DNA from 2 places in the Comamonas aquatilis genome. Region 2 is predicted to be linked to the other one. Evidence: predicted binding sites of a transcription regulator. Region 2 holds the regulator's gene; the other holds the start of a gene.
What was found. Region 2 encodes LexA, which represses DNA repair genes until DNA is damaged. Its sites were predicted from a motif close to ACTGTATNNNNATACAGT; they were not measured.

Region 1 (11,860 bases), on a different contig from region 2:
AAAAGCGCCTATCAAGCGGCTGCCGGGCAGGTCCACACCTTCTGAAAACACCCCGCCCAGCACCGCAAAGCCTATGCCCCGCCCGCCTTGTACAAAGCGCGCCAGAAACTGGGTGCGGCTGGCATCGTCCATGGCCGGGGTCTGGCTCCACATGGGCAGGCCGGGGTGAAGCCTGGTCAACTCCTGCGCCACCTGCTGCAGATAGTCGAAACTGCTGCAAAAGCACAGATAGTTGCCCGGCTGCAGCGCAAACTGGCGCGCCACGATATCGGCAATCGGTTGCAAAGAGGCCTGGCGGTCGTGCCAGCGGGTAGAGATATGGCCGGCCACCTGCACGCTGAGCTGCTCGGCCTTGAACGGCGCATCCACCTCCAGCCAGGCCGTATGCGCGGGCAAGCCCAGCATGTCGCGGTAAAACTGCGGCGGACTCAGCGTGCCCGAAAACAGCACGCTGGTATGCGCGGCCGCATGGCGCTGCAGCAGATGGGGAGCGGGCAGCACATTGCGAATGCACAGCGTGGAAAACGGCGCCCGGGCGGCGGAGCCTGAGCGACCGGAACGGCCCGGCAGCGCCGTGGCCAGGTTGATGTCAAACAGCGCATGCGGCCCGAAAGCCTCGGCCAGCGACTGAAACTGCAGCAGCTCCCAATACAGGGCCAGCACCGGATCGGCAGGCGGCAGGGGCTGATCGGCCTGCACTTCGGCAATGGCGCTGATCGCACGCTGCACGGCGTTCAAAAGACTGCTTGGCGGCTCGGCATAGCTTTGGTAGTTGTGGTGCTGCACCTTGTTCAAGGCGTTCCAGGCCCGGTTGAGGCCGTCCAGCGCTTTTTTCACCCGGCCCCCAGCCTGCTTGCGCGCCGCATGCAGCACAAACTGCGAAAGCTCGGCCGTGTACATGCGCCGCGCACGGTCCAGCAGGTTATGGGCTTCGTCCACCAGCACGGCCGCCTTCCAGCCCTGGGCCTGGGTCAGCGCATACAGCATGGCGCAGCTGTCGTAGTAATAGTTGTAGTCGCCCACCACCACATCAGCCCAGCGCGTCAATTCCTGCATCAGGTAATAGGGGCAGATGCCATGGGCCAGCGCCACCGAGCGCACGGCCGGAGCGTCCTGCACAACCAGGCTTACCGCCTGTTCGCGTGCCGCAGGCAGGCGGTCGTAAAAGCCCTGGGCCAGCGGGCAGGAGTCGCCATGGCAGGCCTTGTCCGGGTGCTCGCAGGCCTTGTCTCTGGCTTGCAGGTCCAGCACCCGCAAAACACCGGGCGCTGTGGACTGCTGCAGCTGTGCCAGCGCATCCAGCGCCAGCGCGTGGCCGGTGGTCTTGGCAGTCAGAAAAAACAGCTTGTCCAGCCCCTGGCCCGGCATGGCCTTGAGCAGCGGGAAAATCGTGCCCAGGGTTTTGCCAATGCCTGTAGAGGCCTGAGCCATCAGGCTGCGCCCGCCGGCTTTGGTATCACCTGGCTTATCTTCTGGTTCATCGCCTGATCTGTCGCCTTGGCTATTCGCTGGCGCTGGCGATGCTGCCGTGCGATACACGGCCACAGCCAACTGCCGCTGCCCGGCGCGAAACTGCGCATGCGGAAAGTCCAGCGCCTGCAAGGCGGTGTTGCGCAGCGCCCGATGCGCCGCTTCGCCGCGCGCCCAAGCCAGGTAGCGCTGGCACTGGCTGTCGAAAAACAGCTGCAACTCATCGGCGGCGTAGAGGCTGCTGAGCACGGTTTCCTCGCCGCTGCCCACATGGAAATACACCAGCGCCACATTGATCTGCGCCAGCTGCCGCGCCTGGCACAGCAGATGCGCATAGACCTTGGCCTGGGCCCAGTGCAAAGCGCGGTGGTTGGGGCGTATGCCGTCCAGCGTGCCGCGATAGGTTTTGATTTCTTCCAGCCGGCAGGCTGCTGCATCAAAGCCATCGGCCCGCCCCTGAACCCGCAGGCCCAGGTACTGCCCGCCGAGGCTGATTTCAGACTCGTAGCCCGCGGCGCGGCGGCGGCGCACCGTGGCATGGCCTTCCATACCTTCCAGCGAAGTGGGCGAAGGCGTGAAGCGCAGGTCCAGATCGCCGCTGCGGGCCGTGAATTCGCACAGAGCGCGAACGCCGACCACGGCTGGCGCGCTGCTGTGATCGGTGGCTTCAGCGCTCAAGCGCCCTCCGCAGGCAGTCCATCACTCCACTGCACATGGCAGACGCTGACCGGCAGCCCATGGTCCGTGCAATACACCAGCCAGCGAATCTGGTTGTCCTGCAGTTTGTCGCCCGGCGCCTTGACTTCCACCAGTTCGTAACGCGGCCGTTCCTGCTCCCGCGCTGGCCAAAAGCGCACCAGATCGGGAAAGCCGGTGCGGTTGCCCTTCACATCCTGCAGCAGCCGGGCAAAAAACAGCTGCAGATGGGCGGCCGGAATGCAGTCCAGCGCCAGAGCCAGCAACTCCTCGCTCAGCGTGCCCCAAAAGACAAACGGCGACTGCAGGCCCTGCTTTTCGGCAAAGCGCTGGGCAATCACGCGGCGGTAGCTGCCGTCTGCCAGCGCCTGCAAACAGGCATCGAACAGCTCCTGGCGGCGCGGCACAAAATCGGGGGCACTCAGATCGGCCGGGCCGCTTTGAAAAGGGTGAAAAAACGCGCCCGGCAGCGGCGCAAAGATGGCGGGCCAGCACAGCAGGCCAAACAGCGAGTTGATCAGCGCGTTCTCCACATAGAACACCGGCGCCTGCTCAGACTGCCAGTGATCGCGCAGCGCGTACTCCACGGCCATCGGCTCGGCCGGCAAAGCCAGCGTCACATCAGAGCGCAGCCCAGCCACGGCAGGGGCCAGTGCGGCCGCACGCCGGCGTTTCTCCTGGGCTGCGCCCGCCCCTGTGCTGCGACGCAGGCGCGGCAGCATGCGGGCAATGCGCTGAGCTTCTTCCTCACTTTCAGGAGCAGATTGTGCAAGCTCGGCAAGGGCTAGCGCTTGATTGAACTGTTCAAGCCGCTCCAGCATCCGAATCTGGCGGTGGCGCGCACCCGGGTAGTTGCAGCGCGCATAAAGGCTCTGGGCCAGGGTCCAGTTCTGTGCCCGCTCGCAGGCCTGGCCCAGCTGCAGCAAAATCTTGGCGCGGCGCTTTTCCAGCCAGGGGTTGGCGCTCTGGTATTGAGCCAGCGACTCACCGAGCGCCGCCACGTCCGCGCCTTCGTCCAGCGCCTGGCGGCAGGCCGAAAGCGCCAGATAGACATCCACATCGCAACGCTGCTGAAATGCCCGCGAGCCGGCATCGAACGCCACGCTCTCATAGCGAAACACGCCCAGATCGGCCAGCACAAACTCCGACCAGTCCTGGTAGAGATTGCCAAAGAACATCAGCCTGAAGCGCTCGCACAGCTCGCCCACCATCAGGCGCCAGACCGGCTCGGCGGCCTGCGGGTGCCACTGGGCATAAGCTCTGTCGCCCTGGTGAGCGCTTTGCACCAGCGCCAGCATTTCGCTTTTGCGCAGGCTGGGACTGATGGTGAAGCTGATAGCAGGACTGGTGTCGGGGCTGGTATCGAGGCTACAGGGAAAATCTCTCAGAATCTGCAGCAGCTCGGGCTTGGTGTGCAAGCCGAACAGTTCGGCCGCCGTCATGTGCTGAGCATCGTCAATCCAGCCTTCCTGGCGCAAAGGCTGGGCCGCATCGGCCAGCGCGGGGATTTCCTCATACACCAGCTTGCCGGCCCTGAACCAGGGCCCGCGGCGCATGATCATGCGCACCAGCAGCGCCTGCGAGGCCTGGGGCAGCTGGGCAAAGCGCGTCATGAACTGCAGCTCTTGGGCGTTGAGCAGATCGCCATAGCGCTGGCCCAACCAGTCCAGCGCACGCTGAAAGTTGTGCAGATAGTAAAAGCGATGGGGGGGCGGCGTGCTCACGCGATCACCTGAGAGGAGTGAAATCGGTTTAACTGTGAATTTATACAGTTGATCATAGCAAAGCCGCCAAACCCCATTTAAAAGCCAGCCTCAAGCCGCCCTCATCCCATGCGCTTGATGCAATCTTGATAGCAGGCTGCGCAATCCATACAAGGGCTTGATGGCGTGATTCCTATATTCAAGGCCTCACCACCACGGGCGGCTGTGCCCCGCCTCTTGTATGAAACCTGTCGCCATCCTCCAGCATGAAGCTTCGCAAGGCCCTGGCATCTTGCTCGATCATCTGCGCCAGCAAGACCTGGCCTATGTGCTGATAGACCCCTGCGCCGAGGGCTCAGCACCGGCCCATGCACGAGACTACAACGGCATCATCGTGCTGGGCAGCAACCACTGCGCCAACGAGCAACTGCGCTGGATTGAAGATGAACGCTGCCTGCTGCAAAACGCGCTGGCCTGCGATGTGCCGGTGCTGGGCCACTGCTTTGGCGCGCAGATGCTGGCCCGCGCCATGGGTGCCCGCGTCTGGCGCAACCCCTGCCCCAATATAGGCTGGAGTTCGATATGGACCACGCGCGAAGCCCAGCAACAGATGCACCTGCCCAGCCAGGCCACCATCTTCAACTGGCATTACGACACTTTTGAAATCCCCAAAGGCGCCAGCCGCACCATGGTGGGCACGCATTGCCTGAACAAGGGCTTCCGCCATGGACGCCATTGGGCGTTTCAAGGCCACCTGGAGGTGACGGAGCAAAGCATCAAGCAGTGGTGCCGCACCGGCCATGAGGAATTGCTGCTGGCGCACGGCCCCGGGGTGCAGAGCGAGGCGCAGATTCTGTCCCAGCTGCCTGTCCATCTGGGCCAGTTGCATGCCATGGCGCTGCGCAGCTACAGCGCCTGGACGGCTCAGCTGCGACCAGGCCATTCACCGCATTTATTGGAACAAAAAACCGACCCAGCCCTTGATTATCAATCGCCTCTAGCTAGACAAACCATAGCAATATTGGCGCAAGCCACGCGCTAGAGCAGCGGTCAGCCACGCATCAAAGCCGGCACAGCGACTCTAGACGCCCCAGTCCTTCAAGCTCGGCAGCACCGCCTTGGCGGCAGCATAGCCTTCATCGATGGCTTCCCGGGCCCGATGAAAGTCCAGCAGGCCGATATGCGCCACCTTGGGCGCGATCAGCACTTCGGAGGGATCGCCCGCCATGCGGCTGCGCGTGATGCGCATCTGCATGATGTTGACGCTGGACATGACCACGTTGAGCAGCGAGGGAATGTTCTGCTGCAGCTCTTCATCGCTTTTGTGAATGCCGCGCTTGAGCACCGAGGAGGAAAACGACTTCACGCTGGTCATGGAGCTTTTCCACTTGCCGCTCCAGCCCATGGGCGGCACATTGGCATGGAACATGCCCGCAGGCGGCTCCAGATCGGTGAAGGCCGGTTCCGGCTCGGCCGCTTGCTGGGCCTGCGGTTTGCCGGGCCTGGCCGCAGCTGCGCCCATGCCGACCGCATTTCTGTTACGGCGCATGAGGTCGGCATTCAAATCCACGGCAATCACCACATCGGCGCCCATGGCCCGCGCCAGCGAGACCGGCACGGGATTGACCAGACCGCCATCCACCAGCAAGCGCCCGTCGCGAATAACCGGCGTGAACAGGCCGGGCAGAGCAATCGAGGCGCGCACGGCATCTGCAATCGAGCCTTTGCGCAGCCAGACTTCGGCGCCGGTATGCAGATCGGTGGCCACGCAGCCAAAGGGGGCTGCCAGCTCCTCCATGGTTTCCTGCACAAAATGCTCGCGCCAGAACTCGATGATTCTCTCGCCCTTGAGCATGCCGCTGCCCAGGTTGAAGTCCATAAAGCCAAAGACCTTGCGCATGCCCAGGCCCAGCACCCACTCCTCGAAACGGTCCATCTCCCCGGCCGCATAGGCGGCGCCGACCAGAGAGCCTATGGAGGTGCCGCAGACGATATCGGGCTGGATACCGGCCTCGCGCAGGGCGCGCAGCACGCCAAAGTGGGCCCAACCGCGTGCCGAGCCACTGCCCAAAGCCACGCCCACCACGGGTTTACGTGCAATCACGGTGATACATCCCTCTTGTTCTGCGTCGCCGCAGCATTGTCTTTGTCCATCAGGCGGCCGGCGATGCCGGCGTCTGGCCCCTGAGCAACGCCAGCATACCGGCTTCGTCCAGCACGGCCACGCCCAGCTCCTGGGCCTTGACCAGCTTGCTGCCGGCCTCGGCCCCGGCCACCACATAGCTGGTTTTCTTGCTCACCGAGCCGGAGACCTTGGCCCCGGCCGCCTCCAGCATATCCTTGGCCTCGTCGCGCGAGAGCGTGGGCAGAGTGCCGGTCAGCACCACCGTCATGCCGGCCAGCACCTGGGCCGCCTTCTCGGGCGGTGCACCCTCTTCCCAGTGCACGCCGCAGGCCCGCAGCTGCTCCACCACCTCGCGGTTATGAGGCTGGGCAAAAAAAGTGTGAATGCTGTCGGCCACCACCGGCCCCACGTCGGGCACCTGCAGCAAGGCCTCGACATCGGCATCCATGATGGCGTCCAGCGTGCCGAAGTGGCGCGCCAGATCCTTGGCCGTGGCCTCGCCCACATTGCGTATGCCCAGGCCGAACAGAAAGCGCTGCAGCGTGGTGTGCTTGGATTTCTCCAGCGCCGCCAGCACGTTCTGGGCCGATTTCTCCGCCATGCGGTCCAGAGACGCCAGGGCCGTCAGCCCCAGGCGATACAGATCGGGCAGGACCTTGACCACCTGGGCGTCCACCAGCTGATCGACCAGCTTGTCGCCCAGGCCTTCGATGTCCATGGCGCGACGGGCCGCGAAGTGCAGGATTGCCTCCTTGCGCTGCGCGCCGCAGAACAGCCCGCCCGTGCAACGGTGGTTGGATTCGCCCTTCATGCGCACCACGGCGCTGCCGCAGATGGGGCAGTTTTTGGGCATGTGAAAGTTGGGCACATAGGCGGCACGCTCGCCGGGCACACGCCCTACGACCTCGGGAATCACATCGCCCGCCCTGCGAACGATGACGGTATCGCCTACGCGCACGCCTTTTTTGCGGATATCAAAGATATTGGACAAGGTGGCGTTGGTCACGATCACGCCGCCCACGGCCACGGGCGCCAGTCTGGCCACGGGCGTGAGCTTGCCGGTGCGCCCCACCTGCACATCGATGCTTTCCATCAGCGTGGGCATTTCCTGGGCCGGATATTTGTGGGCCACGGCCCAGCGCGGCTCGCGTGACTTGAAGCCCAGCTGGCGCTGCAGCGCCAGAGAATTGACCTTGTAGACCACGCCGTCGATCTCGTAGGGCAGAGCATCGCGCTCGGCACCCAGGCGCTGGTGAAACGCTACCAGTTCAGAAGCACCGCGCGCAACACACACCTGGGGTGCAACCGGAAAACCCCATGATTTCAGCGTTTGCAGCATGGCGTAATGCGTGCCGAAATCCGGCCCGCCTTGCGCAGGCGGCGTGATCTCGCCCAGACCATAGGCAAAAAACGACAGCGGCCGCTGGGCGGCAATGCCCGAATCGAGCTGGCGCACCGAACCGGCCGCCGCATTGCGCGGATTGGCAAAGGTCTTGGCTCCGGCCGCGCTCTGGCGCTCGTTGAGCTTTTGCAGATCGGCGCGGCCCATATAGACTTCGCCCCGCACTTCGACCACGGGCGGCACGCCCTGGTCTTTGGGCAGAGACAGCGGAATCTTGCGGATGGTGCGGATGTTGTGCGTCACATCCTCACCCACCTCGCCGTCGCCGCGCGTGGTGGCCTGCACCAGCACACCGTTCACATAGCGCAGATTCATGGCCAGACCGTCGAACTTGGGCTCGGCCACATATTCCACAGCGGGCGCGCTCTCATCGAGCCCCAGCTCCTTACGCACGCGGGCATCGAATGCCAGGGCGCCGCTGGCCTGGTTGTCGGTTTCCGTCTGGATGCTGAGCATGGGCACGGCATGGCGCACCGGCTGCAGGCCGTCAAGCACCGCGCCAATCACGCGCTGCGTGGGCGAATCGGGGGTGATCAGAGCCGGGTAAGCGCCTTCCAGCGCTTCCAGCTGCTGGTAGAGGCGGTCGTATTCGCCATCGGGCACGCTGGGCTCGTCGAGCACGTAATACTCGTGCGCCCACTGGTTGAGCTGGGCCCGCAGCTCGGCCACCTTGGTCAGCACTTTTTCGGGCGCTATGCTTTGCGTAGCATCTGGCGCATTCCTGGCGGGCGGTTCAGCGGAAAAAAGGTCTAGGTTCTCGGTCATGCGCTATCCGCCGGGGGAAATCAAAAAAAGGGGCCAGAAAATCTGGCCCTGGGCTGTCAGCTGAACAGGCGCCGCGCCAGCAGCGAACCTGCGGAAAGCTCGTGGCTGTCGAGCTTGTCATACAGCAGCTCCAGATCGTGCTGAATCGGGTCCAGCGCCGAGACCGGCAGCAGATAGCCGTTCTGGTCGCAGAGCACGCCGTCCATGGTCTGGCACATCTGCTCGGCCACCTGGCGCAAATGGGCAAAAGGCTGTTCGCCGCGCGGCACCTGGGCCACATCTAGGCTGATCAGGAATTCGCGCACCACGGACTGATCGAGATCGTCAGCCACCGCCGCCTGCGGATCGTAGTTGAGCACCAGCACCGGCGGCATGCCGACATTGGGCGAAGGCAAAACCATGCGCCCCGGCATGGAGCTGGGCACAAAGCCCTGGCGGCCGGCGTTTTGCTGCACATAGCCGGCGCTCCAGGAGGCCTGACGGGCGCGGATCATGAAGCTCAGCTGGGCATCGTGCTCGCTGGCGAACTGGTCGAGCTCGCGGGCACGCGAGACTTCGTTGAGCATATCGGGCAGATCGGGCAGCGCGCTCAAGGCGTCGGCAAAGCGCTGGGTCTTGGCCACGAACTCCGAGAACTCGATCTCGTTGAGTGCGCCCGTGCGGTTGGCCAGTTGCACTCCGGACTGGAAACCCAGATAGCGCTGACCGGCCTGCAGCGGCTCCCACTGACGGGTCTGCTGGTTCATGCCTTCGATGGCAAAAGGCTTGTTGCCGGCGCGGCGTGTGCTGGGCTGGGCCTGCATGGCCACTTCGCCGGGCACGGCCTGACCGACCTGGATCGGGGCAATGGCATCGATCAGCGCATCCAGATGGCCTCGACGCTCCATGGAAGCGGCCGGCGGCACGGAAGCGGCCAGCGGAGCCTCGGTAAACACCGGCTCCTGCTTGGCGCCTGCCATGTTTGCCTGCTGGGCCATGGCGGCATCGGTGCGCAATGCCGTGGCACCGGACTGCAGCTCATCCTCCATCTCGCCATGGGCCGTGGCCACAACGTGACGCTGCTGCTCGGCATGGGCCTCCTGGGCCACCAGCCTGGCCAGCTCGGCATCGGTCTCGGCAAAGCGGCCGCCCGCCTCGGGCATGGGCAGCGGCTCGGCGCCGGGCACGGCCTTGCTGAAGTCGCCCAGCACGGGTTCGTGCTGGTATTTGGTGAGGTCGGAAGTGTGGCCTACGGTGTCCATGCCGGGTTCGTGGCGCAAGGGATCGGCCTGCGCTGCCTCGTCAACCGGCTCGGAGCGCTTGGGCGCGTTGCGGCGGGCAGACCAAGAGTTGTAGGCAACGATCAGGACCAGCAGCACAACGCCCACAACGGCCAGACTGATTTGCAAGTTACTCATTTGGAAAAAAGAGGTTCAAACGGTCAACAGGTTGGGATAGGGACTGCGAGGAGCATCCCCCTCAGGATAGCTCAGCCATGGACAAAGCGGACTCCATGTCCACGGCAACAATTCGTGAAACACCTTGCTCCTGCATGGTCACGCCGATCAGCTGACCGGCCATTTCCATGGCGATCTTGTTGTGACTGATGAACAGGAACTGCGTGCCCTTGCTCATGCTGTACACCAATTTGGCATAGCGTTCGGTGTTGGCGTCGTCCAGCGGCGCATCCACCTCATCGAGCAAACAGAAAGGCGCGGGGTTGAGCTGGAAGATGGCAAACACCAGGGCAATCGCCGTCAGCGCCTTCTCTCCGCCCGAGAGCAGGTGAATCGTCTGGTTCTTCTTGCCGGGCGGCTGGGCCACCACCTGCACGCCGGAATCCAGAATTTCGTCGCCCGTGATCACCAGCTTGGCCTGACCGCCGCCGAACAGCTCGGGGAACATGCGGCCGAAGTGGCGGTTCACGATCTCGAAGGTGCCGGACAGCAGCTCCCGCGTTTCCGCGTCGATCTTCTTGATGGCCTCTTCCAGGGTGTTCATGGCGCGGGTCAAATCGTCCACCTGCGCATCGAGGAAGATCTTGCGCTCGCTGGCCAGCGCCAGCTCGTCGAGCGCTGCCAGATTCACCGCACCCAGGGCCGCAATTTCGCGGTGCAAGCGGTCGATTTCGCCCTGCAGACCGTGCATGCGCACATTGCCCTCGGCAATGGACTGGGACACGGCCGCCAGATCGGCCTCGGCTTCGGTCAGCAAATTGCTGTACTGCTCAAGACCCAGGCGGGCAGCCTGTTCCTTGAGCTGGAATTCGGTGATGCGCTGACGCAGCGGATCCAGCGCTTTTTCCAGGCTCTGGCGGCGCTCGTCGCTGGCGCGCAGCTTGTTGGTCAGGTCGTCGTATTCGCTGCGGCGCTCGGCCACGTCTTTTTCGCGCTGCATCTTCAAATCCAGCGCATCCTGCAAGCCGCCCTGGGCGGCCGCATCGGTCAGGCGAGCAAGCTCATCCTGGGCGCGCTGCTGCTCCTCGGCCAAGGCCTTGGTCTGCTGGCTGGCAGTCTCGATGGTGCGCGACAGCTCGGAGCGGCGTGCATGCAGGCTGCGCTGCGAGAACGTGGCTTCCTGCGCCTGGCGCTCCAGACTGCGCAGCTGCTCGCGCGATTCGTTAAGGCGGCGCTCAGCCTCCAGCACCTTGTCGCCCAGCTGTGCATGACGCTCCTGGCTGTCGGCCAGCTGCATATCCAGCTCTTCAAAGCGGGCCTCGGCCGAGACTTTGCGCTCCTCGATATCGGACAGCTGGGCCTCCACCTCGGACAGGTCGGCCGTGATCTGCGCATTGCGGGCCCGGGCCTGCTCGGCCAGCTGGGACAGGCGCAAGGTTTCGACCTGCAGCTCATGGGCGCGGCTCTGGGCCTCGGTGGCTTCGCGGCGCGCTGAGACCAGACGCTGCGAGGCATCGGCATAGGCGCTTTCGGCTCTTACCAGGGTGGACCGCGACTCCTCGGCAATCAGCGCCTGGGCGCGGACTTCTTTTTCCAGGTGCTCGATTTCCTGGGCCCGGGCCAAGAGGCCGGACTGCTCGGAATCCTGGGCATAAAAAGTCACGCTATGTGCGGTAACGGCATGGCCGGTAGGCACGTAAATGATTTCGCCGGCCTGCAGCTGATCGCGCTGGGTCAGGGCTTCATCAAGCGTGGGCGCGGTAAAGCAGCCCGTCAGCCAGTCCACCAGCACCGCATGCAGGCCGTTGTTGCTGACCTTGAGCAGATCGGACAGGCGCGAGAAACGGCCGCCCGCTGGCGAGTTGCCTGCCTGCGGCGGGCTGAAAAAGGCCAGACGGGCCGGCGGCGCATCGTGGCCACCCGACCCCAGAAAGCCGCGCACCATATCCAGGCGACCCACTTCCAGCGCGCCCAGGCGCTCGCGCAGCGCGGCTTCCAGGGCATTTTCCCAACCGGACTCAATGGCGATGCGGCTCCACAGACCTTGCATGCCGTCCAGACCGTGCTTGGCCAGCCAGGGCTGGAGCTTGCCGTCGGTCTTGACTTTTTCCTGCAGGGCTTTCAGGGCCTCCAAACGTGCCGACAGATCGGCATGGCGGCGGTTTTCCTGGTTCACGGCCTGCTGGCGCGTGCGGCGGTCCTCGTCGAGCTGTGGCACGCTTTCCTGCAGTTCGTTGAGCACGGCAGCCGCCATCTCGGCCAGCTCCTGCGCTTCGGCCAGCTGGGTTTGCAGATTCAGCAGGCGCGCCTCGTCGGGGGTTTG
Region 2 (11,860 bases):
TGGTTAGATATGCTTCGAAAGTACCGGGAGGGGCATACAGCTCGGCCTCGATTGCAGGATTGGCGCGTACGGCAATCACCTGTAGAAAATCGTCATTCGGAAAACCGAAATAGGCCGAGAAGCGGATGGGCATGGCCCGCAATGCCCTTGAAACAACGGGCAAGAGATTTTGCGCGCCCTCAAAGGCGGTAGCTGGATTGGCCAAACCCACACCACTGGTTGACATGATTTCCACAAATCGCTTTTCCGTCTGCAGTGACTCTTCCAACTGGAGGAATACCTTGTCAGCGATCAAATTGAACTTTTCTTCTGCGCTGCTGACTGCTAGGCCCTGGAATTGCCCGAAGACGAGTGCCATGAAGACTGCAGTCAGGAGCAGGATAAGCAGGATGCTGGCCGAAACAATCCAGTGCTGGAACTTGATGCGCATTGGAAATCTCACAGGGTTTTGTGGATGAATGGCTGGGCAGGTCCGATGCGTGTTGCCAAGCCCGTTTCGGGGCGGCTGGATTTGTGGCGTTTTCCCGGTGTAATGGCTGCTGAAGAAGCGCAATGCCGGGTGTGGCGATGTCGATCTCGTTAGGGCGCCATGGTTCATGATAGCCCCGCAGCTGCAGTAAAAATCGACGCAGCATGGCTCGCTTTGTGCAGACAATCCCTAATCGCCTGGCAACTGTCGATAGATAAATTTGAACTATTGCTTCAAATTCGGCAAGGCCAAGAGCCTTGTAAAAGCGATGCCCGAGCCGCAAGCCAGCTCTGATCGTTCAGCAGGATTTTTTGGAGGAGGGTTCAATACCCTCGTAAGCGTTATCTGGCGCTGTCTGTTGCTGGCTGGGTACTGATGGCTTTGAGGGCCATATCGGCCAGCAAGGCCGTCACGCGAGGGTCTTCGCCAGCAGCAGTCAGTACTTCAAAGCGGCAGTGCGGGTACTGCTGGCGTAAAACGTCTATCAGTCGTGGAATGTCTTCGCGCGCATGCTTGCCTGTGCCCAGAAATAGCGGCAGCACGGTGAGATGATCGACGCCTTGGCTCAGCAGTTCGGCAGTGGCCGATGGCAGATCCGGAGCACAAGCGTCCAGATAGGCGCACAGGCAAGGCAGCTCAGGCTGCTGCCCTGCAACGGCTTGTTGTACGGCCTCAATTGGCTGGCGCCACAGTGCATCGCGCGAGCCGTGGGCCAGAAGAATCAGCCCGGGTTTGGTGGCCGGGCTTGTGTGAGGGAAATGGCTTGAGTTTTCCATCAATTAACGCCTGAGTACCAGCCAGCCAAAGGCTGAAAGCGATAGCGCGGTGTAGAGCAGGCCCGGCGCTGCGGCGGTCAGCCATGGCCACCAAGTCTGCAGCGTGCCTATATAACCAAACACGTTGTTGAGCAGGAAGAAGCTGATGCCGGCCATCACCCCACCAAAGACATAGGTGGCAATGCCGCCCGAACGGAAGTGCAAATAGGCAAAAGGCAGGGCCAGCACCACCATGACCAGACAGCTCAAGGGATAGAACACCTTGCGCCAGAACTCGATCTCGTACTTTTGCACGGCCTGGCCGTTGGCATCCAGATGGCGTATGAACTGGAACAGGGCAATGGTGGACATGCTGTCGGGTTTGAGCAGCGCACCGGAAACCATGGCCGCCGTGACCTTGGTGGGCCAGCTCATGGATTCATGCGTGCTGCGAACCAGCTTGGTGTTGTCGCCTTCGGTAGACAAACGGCTCTCCTGCACGCCCTGCATCAGCCATTGGTCGTTGTCTTCATCCACCTGGGCTGCCGTGGCATTGAGCTGGCGCACTATGCGGCCGTCGCCGTCGAACTCGAATACGCGAACGCTGACGAAATCGCCTGGAGCCTTGACGGCACGCACATTGATGGCGATGGAGTGATCGCCCTGCTTTTCCTTGAGCCAGGCACCGGTGGCTCCCCGGGTGAGCTGGCCCTTGCCCAGAGCGCGCAATTTTTGCGCCACATTGTCTGCCGCAGGGGCGGCGTAGTCGCCCACGATCACGGTGACGGCCACAAAGAATGCGCCCAGCACCAGCAAGGTGCGTAAGGCCAGCCAGGGCCCCATGCCGCTGGTGCGCATGATGGTGAATTCCGAGCTTTGGGCAAAGCGCGCCATGACGAAAATTGTGCCGATCAGCACGGCAATCGGCATCAGCTCATACAGATGGCCTGGAATGGCGAGTGCCACGAACAGCAGCGCCTGTGTGATGCCGTAGGCCGAGTTGCGGCTGACCCAGCGCATCTCATCGACCAGATCGAAAAAGAAGAACAGGGCCAGGAAGGCCAACGTCACGTAGAGGACGGCAGCCAGAATCTGGCGATAGATCAGCCCGCGCAATACTTTCATCGTGCGGCTCCCGTGGCGGATTTGCGGCCAAGCAGATCACGCAATGACCAGCGCTTGTGGCGTACCAGCAAGATGAACATGCCGGTGATAAAGGTGGTGCCGTGCAGCAGCAGCAGCAAGGCGGTCATGCTGAGTTTTCCGGAGGAGACCCAGCTTTCGCCCAGGGTCATGAGGTTGTAGTAAACGATAAAGGCGAACAAGGCAATCATGAGGCTGGAGCTATTGCCAGCACGTGGGTTCACGCTGGAGACCGCCAGTCCCAGAATCACGAAATTGAGCGCCGCCAGCGGCAAGCCCAGACGCCAACCCAGCACCGAGCGGGCAATCGGTTCATCACGCTGTATCAACTCCATGGTGGGCATGCTGCGTGCGGCCTGTTCTTCCATGGAGATGGGGTTTTCGCCGTCTATCTGGGTGCCGTATTCCTTGAACTCGCTGACCTTGACCGTGCCATCGCTGGCGCGGGTTTCCATGCGCTGGCCGTCCATGAGAATCACCACGCGCTCGCCATTGATCACTTCCAGGCGGGCACCCTTGGCCGAGGTGACGGATTCGCGCCCCGGATCATTGGAGACAATGAATACATTGCTGGCCGCCATGGCGCTTGGCGCATCCTTGTCGATGAAAAAGACCCGGTTGCCGCCGGCTGATTCCTGGAACTCTCCGGGTGCAATCCGGTCAATGTCGCTGCGCTGCTGAAACTGCGTCTTGATCTGCTCGATCTGGGCATATGACCATGGCAGTACGCCCAGGGCCAAACCGGTGGTGACCAGGATGACCGGCCAGGCAAAGCGCAGCAGCGGCCGCAGCAGCGATGCCAGGCCCTGGCCGGAAGCAAACCAGATGACCATTTCGCTGTCTCGGTACATGCGTGACAGGGAGCCCACGATAGCCACGAACATGCTCAGTGCAAGAATCGTGGGCAATTGTCCGAGCACGGTAAAGCCCATGACCAGCATCACGTCGGAAGGGCTGACACTGCCCTTGTAAGCTTGACCCAGGGTGCGAATCAGCATCATGGTCATCACCACAGTGATAAGAACCACGGCCGTCGCGCCAAAGCTGCGGGCCAGCTCTTTGCGTATGGATGAATCGAATAACATTGGCTAAAAGGAAAATGCCGATTATGAACTTTGAACTGAAGGCTCTGACCGCTGCCGCTGCAGCGCGTGAGAAATGTGACTTGTTGCTGGTGCTGGTTTCCGAAGAGGCTGCACTGGGCAGCGATGCCATCGGTACCCTGGCGGCCCATGCCATTAAACACGGTGATTTTGCCTTGTCTTGCGGCAAGCAACTGCAGATGTACCAAGTACCCGCAGTGGCTGCCCGCCGCGTGGTGTTGCTCGGTGCCGGCAAAGGTACGGCCAAGGACGTGCGCAATGCACTGGCCGCTTGTGCATCCCTGCTCAAGACGGAAGGCATTGCCAAGGCGGTGCTGAGCTTCTCCTTCGAGGCTTCGGCGCAGGCTGTTGCCGCGGCCGTGCAGATGCTGGCGGATGCCACTTATGTCTACACCCATACCAAGCCCCAGGCCAAGGCAGTGGCGCTTAAAAAAGTGTTGCTGGGCGTGCCTTCGAAATCGGCAGCCCTGTCTGCCGCTTTTGATCTGGCCGTGGCGCAGATGAACGGCGTGGAAACTGCACGTGAGTGGGCCAATCGCCCCGCCAATCATGCAACGCCTACCTTGCTGGCCAATGCTGCGCGCAGCATTGCCAAGGCGGCGCGAATGAGCTGCAAGATTCACGGTCCGGCCGAAGTTGCCAAATTGGGCATGGGAGCCTTCATGGCCGTGGCCCAGGGCTCGCGTGAGCCTTTGCGCCTGATCGAGCTGCATTACAACGGTGCGGCGAAGAACGTGGCCCCGATTGTGCTGGTAGGCAAGGGCATCACCTTTGATACCGGCGGCATTTCGCTCAAGCCTGCAGCCGAGATGGACGAGATGAAGTTCGACATGGGGGGCGCTGCCAGTGTGCTGGGCGTGTTCCAGGCACTGGCCAAGTTGCAGCCGGCAATCAATGTGGTGGGCGTGATTCCTGCTTGCGAAAACATGCCCGACGGCGCGGCCGTCAAGCCCGGCGACGTGGTGACCAGCATGAGCGGTCAAACCATAGAAATTCTCAATACCGATGCCGAAGGCCGTCTGGTGCTGTGCGACGCACTGACTTACGCTGCCCGCTTCAAACCCACCGCCATGGTCAATATGGCCACGCTCACCGGAGCCTGTGTGGTGGCCCTGGGCGGCGTGCGCAGCGGTCTTTTCACGGCAGATGATGCCTTGGCGCAGGCGCTGCAAAACGCCGGTGATGCAGCCCATGACCTGTGCTGGCGCTTGCCGCTGGATGACGAATATGCCGAAGGCCTGAAGAGTAATTTTGCCGATATGGGCAATGTGGCCGGTCGTGCCGGCGGTGCAATCACGGCCGCCAAGTTCTTGCAGAAATTCGTGGGCGACATTCCCTGGGCGCATCTGGATATTGCCGGTACGGCCTGGAAGAGTGGCGCAGCCAAGGGCGGTACAGGTAGGCCCGTGGGCTTGTTGCTGCACTATCTGCTGGCGCAGGAAAGTGCTACGGCCAAGACTGTGGTCAAAACTCCGGCTAAAACCTCGGCAAAGACTTCAGCGAAAGCATCAACCAAGGCATCGACCAGAGCATCTACCCGAACCCCGACGAGCAAACCTGTAGCGAAGACGATCAAGACTGCAGCTGCGGGCATTGACTCTACAGGCGCGACCAAGCCGCGTGCCGTGCGTGCCAAGCCAGTTGTTGCTGGCGGCTCCGCCATCTGATGAACCATCCGCCGGTGTTTTGGCCCAGTTCTGGAGTCTGGAGCACTGGCGGGAGTGTGATGTGACTGAAATCGCTTTTCATTTCAATGCGCCTGACAAACAGGCCTATGCCTGCCGTTTTGCGCGCAAAGCCATCAATCATGGCGCCCGTCTTGTCATTTTGGCTGAGGAGGCGCAGCTTGCCAGCCTCTCGCCCAAGCTGTGGGCGGTTTCGCCCACGGATTTTCTGGCCCATTCACGCATCAGCGATGGTGCTCAACTCGTCTCGGCAGCTCCCATTGTGTTGACAAGCTCGTTGCAGGACTTGCCGCATCATGATGTGTTGGTCAATCTCACCCGGCAGGTGCCGGAGTCTTTCGCACAGTTCGCGCGAGTGGTAGAAATCGTCTCGTCCGTGGACGAAATGGACCGCCATGATGCGCGCGAGCGCTGGAAAGACTATGCAGCGCGTGGCTATGCCATCGCGCGGCATGACTTGAATCTCAAGGGGTAGGCCATGAATTCCACACCCAGAATTCCGCCACGCTTTGTTCCGACCTTGACCGAAGTAATAGCTGCAGAGCATGAGTCGGCCGCTGCAGAACAAGACGCAACAAGCTCGGAAGGCGTGCCGATGCCAGAGTCGGCGCAGCAGCCCGAGTTGGTACCAGACGCGCTTGGCGCTTTGGCGGTGCCCAAGCAGGCTGCTGCTTTCCATTCTCCCTGGCTTGCCGACGGTTTGTATGCCAAGCGTGGCGCAGCAGCTCTTCCCAAGGAGTTGCCGCCGCTGCCCGAGGCTTTGCCGCCTCAGCCCTCGTTTGCGTCAGCTGAAGTGATTGCGGCAGCGAACCCGGGACCGGCCGCCGATGTCCATCTTGAAACAGACCTATTGGCTCAAGCTGAATCACATCCGCTGGATATTGCGAACCTGCCCGAGTTGGGGGCAGAGCCTGTCAGAGAGCTTGAGTCGGCGCTCCCCTTGGCAACTAGCCTGCCTACAACCCAGCAGCCGCAGCAAGGGCTGGTTGCGAATGCTCTGGCTTCCGCGGTAAGCGAGGAAGATCTGGTTCACCGCCTCATGCAAAGGGTTGATCTGGTGTTGGAGCAGCGCTTGCGTGAGGCCATTGCGCAAGTGGTGCAGGAGCAGACCCGCACCATGGTGCTTAGGCTGCGGCAGGAGGTGGAAACCGTGGTGCGCCAGTCTGTTTACGAGGCCACAGAGGGCGAACTGTCAAAGCAAGTCCGCCTGAAGTCCGAGCAGGGCCTGGAAAACGGGCATTGATCTCCAAGGCTCGACAGCTGTTTCACTGCCTGAGCCGGATAGGGCCGGAGAGCACCTCGGGGTTGAGGATGTGGGTGGCATTGCCAGCCACAAAATTCACCACATTCTCAAAGGCGGCGCGGAAGTACAGCTCGTAGCTGTCTTGCTCTACATAGCCGATATGCGGCGTGCAAATGCAGTTTTCCAGGCGCAGCAAGGCATGGCCTTGCAAAATGGGTTCGCTCTCGAACACGTCGATGGCGGCCAGACCGGGGCGGCCGCGATTGAGCGCGCAGAGCAATGCCTCAGGCTCTATCAGCTCGGCGCGTGAGGTGTTGACGAACAGGGCGGTGGGCTTCATGCGGGCCAGGTCCTGAGCCGTGACCACGCCGCGCGTGGCTTCATGCAGGCGCAGATGCAGGGACAGCACATCGCTTTGTTCAAAAAATGCCTCCTTGGATGCTGCGGCCGTCAGGCCGTCATCCACCGCTCTTTGGCGGGAGGCTTCACTGCCCCAGACGCAGACCTGCATGCCAAACACCTTGCCGTAACTGGCCAACAACTGGCCTATGCGGCCATAGCCCCAGATGCCCAAGGTGCGGCCACGCAGCACATTGCCCAGGCCGAAGTTAGTAGGCATGGAGCCGGTCTTGAGTCCCGATTGCTGCCAGGCTCCGTGCTTGAGATTGGCGATGTATTGCGGCAGGCGGCGCATAGAAGCCATGATCAAGGCCCAGGTCAGCTCGGCGGGGGCGACCGGAGAGCCTATGCCTTCGGCAATGGCCACGCCATGATCGGTACAGGCTTTGACGTCGATATGGGCTCCGGCCTTGCCCGTCTGGGCAATGAGCTTGAGACGAGGCAGCTTTTCCAGCAACTGCCGGGTGATGGGCGTGCGTTCGCGGATCAGAACGATGATGTCCGCATCGCGCAGCCTGATGGCCAACTGGCCCACGCCCTTGACCGTGTTGGTGTAGACCTTGGCATTGAAAGGCTCCAGCAACTGGGCGCATTCGAGCTTGCGCACAGCATCTTGATAATCGTCCAGAATAACTATGTTCACTACCGGAATCCTTTGGTAAGTGGCTGAATTGATTGGATAAATCCAATGTATTCAATGCGCTAAAGCTTTGGCTACCCCAATCTGCGCCAAAACCAACGCCGCCAGGCGGCTCAGGCCCGCCTTACTCACTCCATAGCTTAGCGTAGCTTTTGGCATCACTTTTCAAAGTATGTCACCTGAAGAGGATCTGCTCAGTATTTTGATGCCATGCTGCAAGAAGATTGATAGCAGAGACTCTATTGCCCTTCAGGCTGCTTCAGGGGTAAGGTCTGGGCGCTGTGAGCGGATCTCCAAAGATGGGATGACTGGGAATCCCAGTCAAAAAGAAAAGCGGAAGCTCCTATCCGTCGCTGGCCGGTGTGCTTATGGCATCAATCGCTGTTGCTGATGGTTTTTGAATATTTTTCAAGATGCTCGAGCAGGCGCTCATACAACTCGTCCGTGGCCATGGAGTTCAGGACCTCGGTCTTGGCCTCTTCGGCACGCAACTCAAAACGCAAACGCAAAGTTTTGAGATATTCGGGGTTCAGGGTTTCTATCACTGCGAACAGCAGCGCTTCCTGGGCCACGAGCTGACTTTTCATTTTTCTCAGCTCGGATCCTTGACTGCCTAAGAAATCCATCTCGCTTCCCCCATTTGATTTTTATCAATTTTAGGAGCAAAAGCCGGCCATCGTGACCAAGGCGAAGTGCCGCTGCAAGTCATGTTGAGAGCCGCAAAAGCGCAGGCTGGCTGGAGCCTCCTGCAGGCGGAGATCAGATAGCGCGCCAAAGTGCTCTAACTCCATTGCAGTCTGTCGACTTCAAGCCGGTTTGAGCAGACTCAGCAGCGATATCGAGGCAAAATTGCAACTTCCAACAGATGCTGCATGCGCTCTGGAACCAGCACAAGGGGCTTTGTATGACACGAATTCTTCCGATCTTGTGGATCGCCGTCAGCCTGATGAGCGGCGGAGCATATGCCCAGGAACGTGTCGCGCTGCGCAGCAGTGCCAGCTCCTCGGTCAGCGGGCAGATCAAGGGGGACGATAGCGCCCAATATGCGCTGGCTGCCGGGCCGGACCAGCAAGTGACGGTCAAACTGGTCACCAACAACCCCAGCAATTACTTCAATGTCGAGAAAAAAGGCCGTTCAGAGGCGGTTTGCCAAGGCGCATTGACGGGCAATGTCTGCATGTTTCGACCGGAGACGGGGGCAGACTATGTCATCCATGTGTTTCTGATGCGCAATGCAGCGCGGCGCGGTGAACAGGCGCAATACACGCTTTCCATGGAGCAAAGTTCTTCAAGCACCGGTCAGCCGGCACCGGCCGCCGATATGCAGGCTGCATCGGCAGCCATGGCTGCGTGCAAAAGCGCTCTGGCCTTGAAGAGTGGGGCCAATTCCTTGTTCGTGCTGCCGCTATCGCATGTGCCTGCGGCTGGAGGCTATGAAGTCTTTCTCATGCTTCAAGGTGTGCAGTGGCTGTGTGCAACGGATTCCAGGGGGCATGTGAACCGCCTTGAGCAACGCTGAGCGTATTTGGGATAGCTCAGCAGCGGGGCTGTATTACGGCGTCAGGGGGCGGTGATCGTTGTCCGCAACGGCTCAGGCGTGCCAGACCTGTTCTGCGCCTGCCATGCGCTCAAGCTCCGCGCAAACATCGGCCATGCGGCCGGAAATCAGCAGGCACTCGGGCTGCTTTTGTGGTTCGCGCTGCACGATTTTCAACAGGCGCGGCTGGATGCTGTCAGCCGCTTGCAGTGGCAAGGCCAGTTGCTGTAGCGCGGCCACTGGTTTGTCATATCGGCCTGGGCTATTGTGGCGACGGGTACGGCTGCTGCGCAGGGTGATCACGTTGGGGCAGGCGCCAGTGTCTTGAAGCCGCTGTGCTTGCTCTTGTGCCTGTGCGCTGTCGGAGCTGGGTCCGCCGACGTGGTCTGGCCCGCTGTCATTGCTGGCCGCCCATGCGGCTGAGGGCTGTCCTGCGGCAGCGGCGACGGGAAAGACTTTCCAGGCAAAACGTGTCAAAGACAGCAGTGGTGCGGTGAATCCCATTTGGCAACTCCTTATCAAAAGCCGTGAGGCATGAGCAGGGCAGGATTGCAAACTTTAGGCAAAGCTTCGCCCAGGGCGAAGCTGCAAGGCTTCGCGCCTACCACCTGGACTGGAGAAAACAGGGGCTGTGCGCAGCGGTGAGGCCGGGCGCGCAGCGGCAGCAGTTACATGAACATGCTGTTGCGGATCAGGCCTACGGCCAGGCCTTCGATGGCGAACGACTCTTCGGGCGCTACATGAATTACCTTGTAATCGGGATTTTCGGGCAGTAGCTCAATGCCCTGGGGCGTGCGCTTGAAGCGCTTGACCGTCACGTCGTCGCCCAGGCGGGCCACCACGATCTGGCCGTTGCGCGCCTCGGTGGTGGCTTGCACGGCCAGCAGATCGCCGTCCATGATGCCGGCATCGCGCATGGACATGCCGCGCACCTTGAGCAGGTAATCGGGCTTGGCGGCAAACAGGCTGGGTTCGACCGCATAGCTCTGGTCTATATGTTCCTGGGCCAGAATGGGCGAGCCGGCAGCCACGCGCCCCACCAGCGGCAGCACCAGCTGTGCCATGGAGGACAGCGGCAGGGAAAAGCTGGCGCCGCGCGCGGCATTGATGTTGCGCACGGTGTCTGCGCGCAGGCGGATGCCGCGCGAGGTACCGCTGACCAGATCAATCACGCCCTTGCGGGCCAGGGCCTGCAGATGCTCTTCGGCGGCATTGGCGGACTTGAAGCCAAAAGTGCTGGCGATCTCGGCGCGGGTAGGGGGAGCGCCGGTGCGGGAAATAGTCGATTGGATGAGGTCCAGAATCTGCTGCTGGCGAGGAGTGAGCTTGGGGTGGTCTAGCATGCTGGCATCCAGTCTTGGTTCGATAGGCTCAGGCTTGAAGGCCTGGGTCTGGAATTCTGATCTGTTGGTTTATACAGTACCTGTATTTTTAACCAGTTTTTTGTGGAGAGCAAGTGGCAAATCCTAAGATTGTGATTTTGGGCACCGGGGGAACGATTGCGGGCCAGGCGGAATCGAGCACGCAGGCCGTGGGCTACAAGGCCGGGCAGATCAGCGTGGAGAGTCTGTTGGCCGCGGTGCCGGATTTGCCACAGTTGGCTGCGGCTCCGCTGGCCGCCGTGCAGCTGGCTCAGATCGACAGCAAGGATATGGACTGGCCGGTGTGGCGCAGCTTGCTGCAGGCCGTGGCCGAGGCGCTGGCCGATGCCGATACGCAGGCCCTGGTGATCACGCACGGCACGGACACGCTGGAGGAAACCGCCTGGTTGTTGCACACCGTGCTGCAGCCCATCAAGCCGGTGGTGCTGACCTGTGCCATGCGCCCGGCGACTTCGCTGCAGGCCGATGGTCCGCAAAATCTGCGCGATGCCGTGGTGGTGGCTGCCAGCGCCGTGGCTGGGGTGTGGGTGGTTGCGGCTGGCGAAGTGCATGGCGCGCAGCAGGTGCTCAAGGTTCATCCTTATCGCCTCAATGCGCTGCGCTCCTATGAGAGCGGACCTTGTGCCGTGGTGCAAGAGTGTGCCGTGCGCTGGCTGGCCCAGCCCGTGGCCGTCAGGCAGGCACAGGCTTTGAGCAGCACGGCGTTGCAGGACTTGCTGGGCCGCAGCGAGCTGCCCTGGGTGGAATTGCTGACCTCTGGGGCTTTGCAAAGCGGACGCAGCGTGGATGCGCTGGTGGCCGCCGGCGTGCGCGGTCTGGTAGTGGCGGGCACGGGCAATGCCACGATTCATGCCCATATGCTGCAGGCACTGGCACGCGCGCAGCAGGCTGGCGTGGTGGTATGGAGCAGCACCCGCTGCCTGGAAGGCTTGCCCGTGGGTTTTACCGAGCAACCCTCGCAACCCTCTGTGCTTAAGGCGATGGCGGGGCTTTCCGGCTGGCTGCGCGCTGGTGCAACGGCGGGCGAGCCGGATGTGATCCTGTTGACGCCCGGCAAGGCCCGCGTGGCGTTGATGCTGGCGCTGGCATTGCAGTCGAGTGAAGACTCCTGAACTGATAGCTGCTGGCGTATGCAGAGTAAGCGCTAGAAAGCAAAAAGCACCTCGATGAGGTGCTTTTTTGAGCGCGTGTCTTAATGACGGCTTGCAGAGGCTGGCTTATTCGGCAAGAGCCGCAAAAGCGCGTGCAGTGATTTCTTCCACGGTACCTGTACCGCTGATGGCGCGGTACTTGGGAGCTGCAGCGGCGTCGGCCTTGGCCCAGTTGCTGTAGTAGTCCACCAGAGGGCGGGTCTGGCTGCTGTACACATCCAGGCGCTTCTTGACGGTTTCTTCCTTGTCGTCTTCACGCTGCACCAGGTCTTCGCCAGTGACATCGTCCTTGCCTGCCACCTTGGGTGGGTTGAACTTGACGTGGTAGGTACGGCCCGAGGCGGGGTGGCTGC

Region 1: ACNAZA_RS13265 (VRR-NUC domain-containing protein) is a predicted target of LexA. The motif match lies at 3,922-3,939, and genes of this name have one in related genera.

What each region holds. Positions count from the first base shown of each region.
Region 1 covers NZ_CBCSIW010000010.1:31,004-42,863, reverse strand. The annotation lists gene ACNAZA_RS13270 (ATP-dependent DNA helicase) at 1-2,148, opposite strand, end outside; gene ACNAZA_RS13265 (VRR-NUC domain-containing protein) at 2,145-3,890, opposite strand; gene ACNAZA_RS13260 (type 1 glutamine amidotransferase) at 4,111-4,911, shown strand; gene ACNAZA_RS13255 (patatin-like phospholipase family protein) at 4,951-5,979, opposite strand; gene ligA (NAD-dependent DNA ligase LigA) at 6,023-8,161, opposite strand; gene ACNAZA_RS13245 (cell division protein FtsZ) at 8,218-9,558, opposite strand; gene smc (chromosome segregation protein SMC) at 9,620-11,860, opposite strand, start outside.
Region 2 covers NZ_CBCSIW010000027.1:43,128-54,987, reverse strand. The annotation lists gene ACNAZA_RS20735 (hypothetical protein) at 1-430, opposite strand, end outside; gene ACNAZA_RS20730 (sirohydrochlorin chelatase) at 811-1,245, opposite strand; gene lptG (LPS export ABC transporter permease LptG) at 1,249-2,349, opposite strand; gene lptF (LPS export ABC transporter permease LptF) at 2,346-3,452, opposite strand; gene ACNAZA_RS20715 (leucyl aminopeptidase) at 3,476-5,137, shown strand; gene ACNAZA_RS20710 (DNA polymerase III subunit chi) at 5,199-5,630, shown strand; gene ACNAZA_RS20705 (hypothetical protein) at 5,634-6,398, shown strand; gene ACNAZA_RS20700 (D-2-hydroxyacid dehydrogenase family protein) at 6,421-7,440, opposite strand; gene ACNAZA_RS20695 (hypothetical protein) at 7,812-8,024, opposite strand; gene ACNAZA_RS20690 (hypothetical protein) at 8,342-8,956, shown strand; gene ACNAZA_RS20685 (hypothetical protein) at 9,029-9,478, opposite strand; gene lexA (transcriptional repressor LexA) at 9,643-10,317, opposite strand; gene ACNAZA_RS20675 (asparaginase) at 10,431-11,468, shown strand; gene adk (adenylate kinase) at 11,574-11,860, opposite strand, start outside.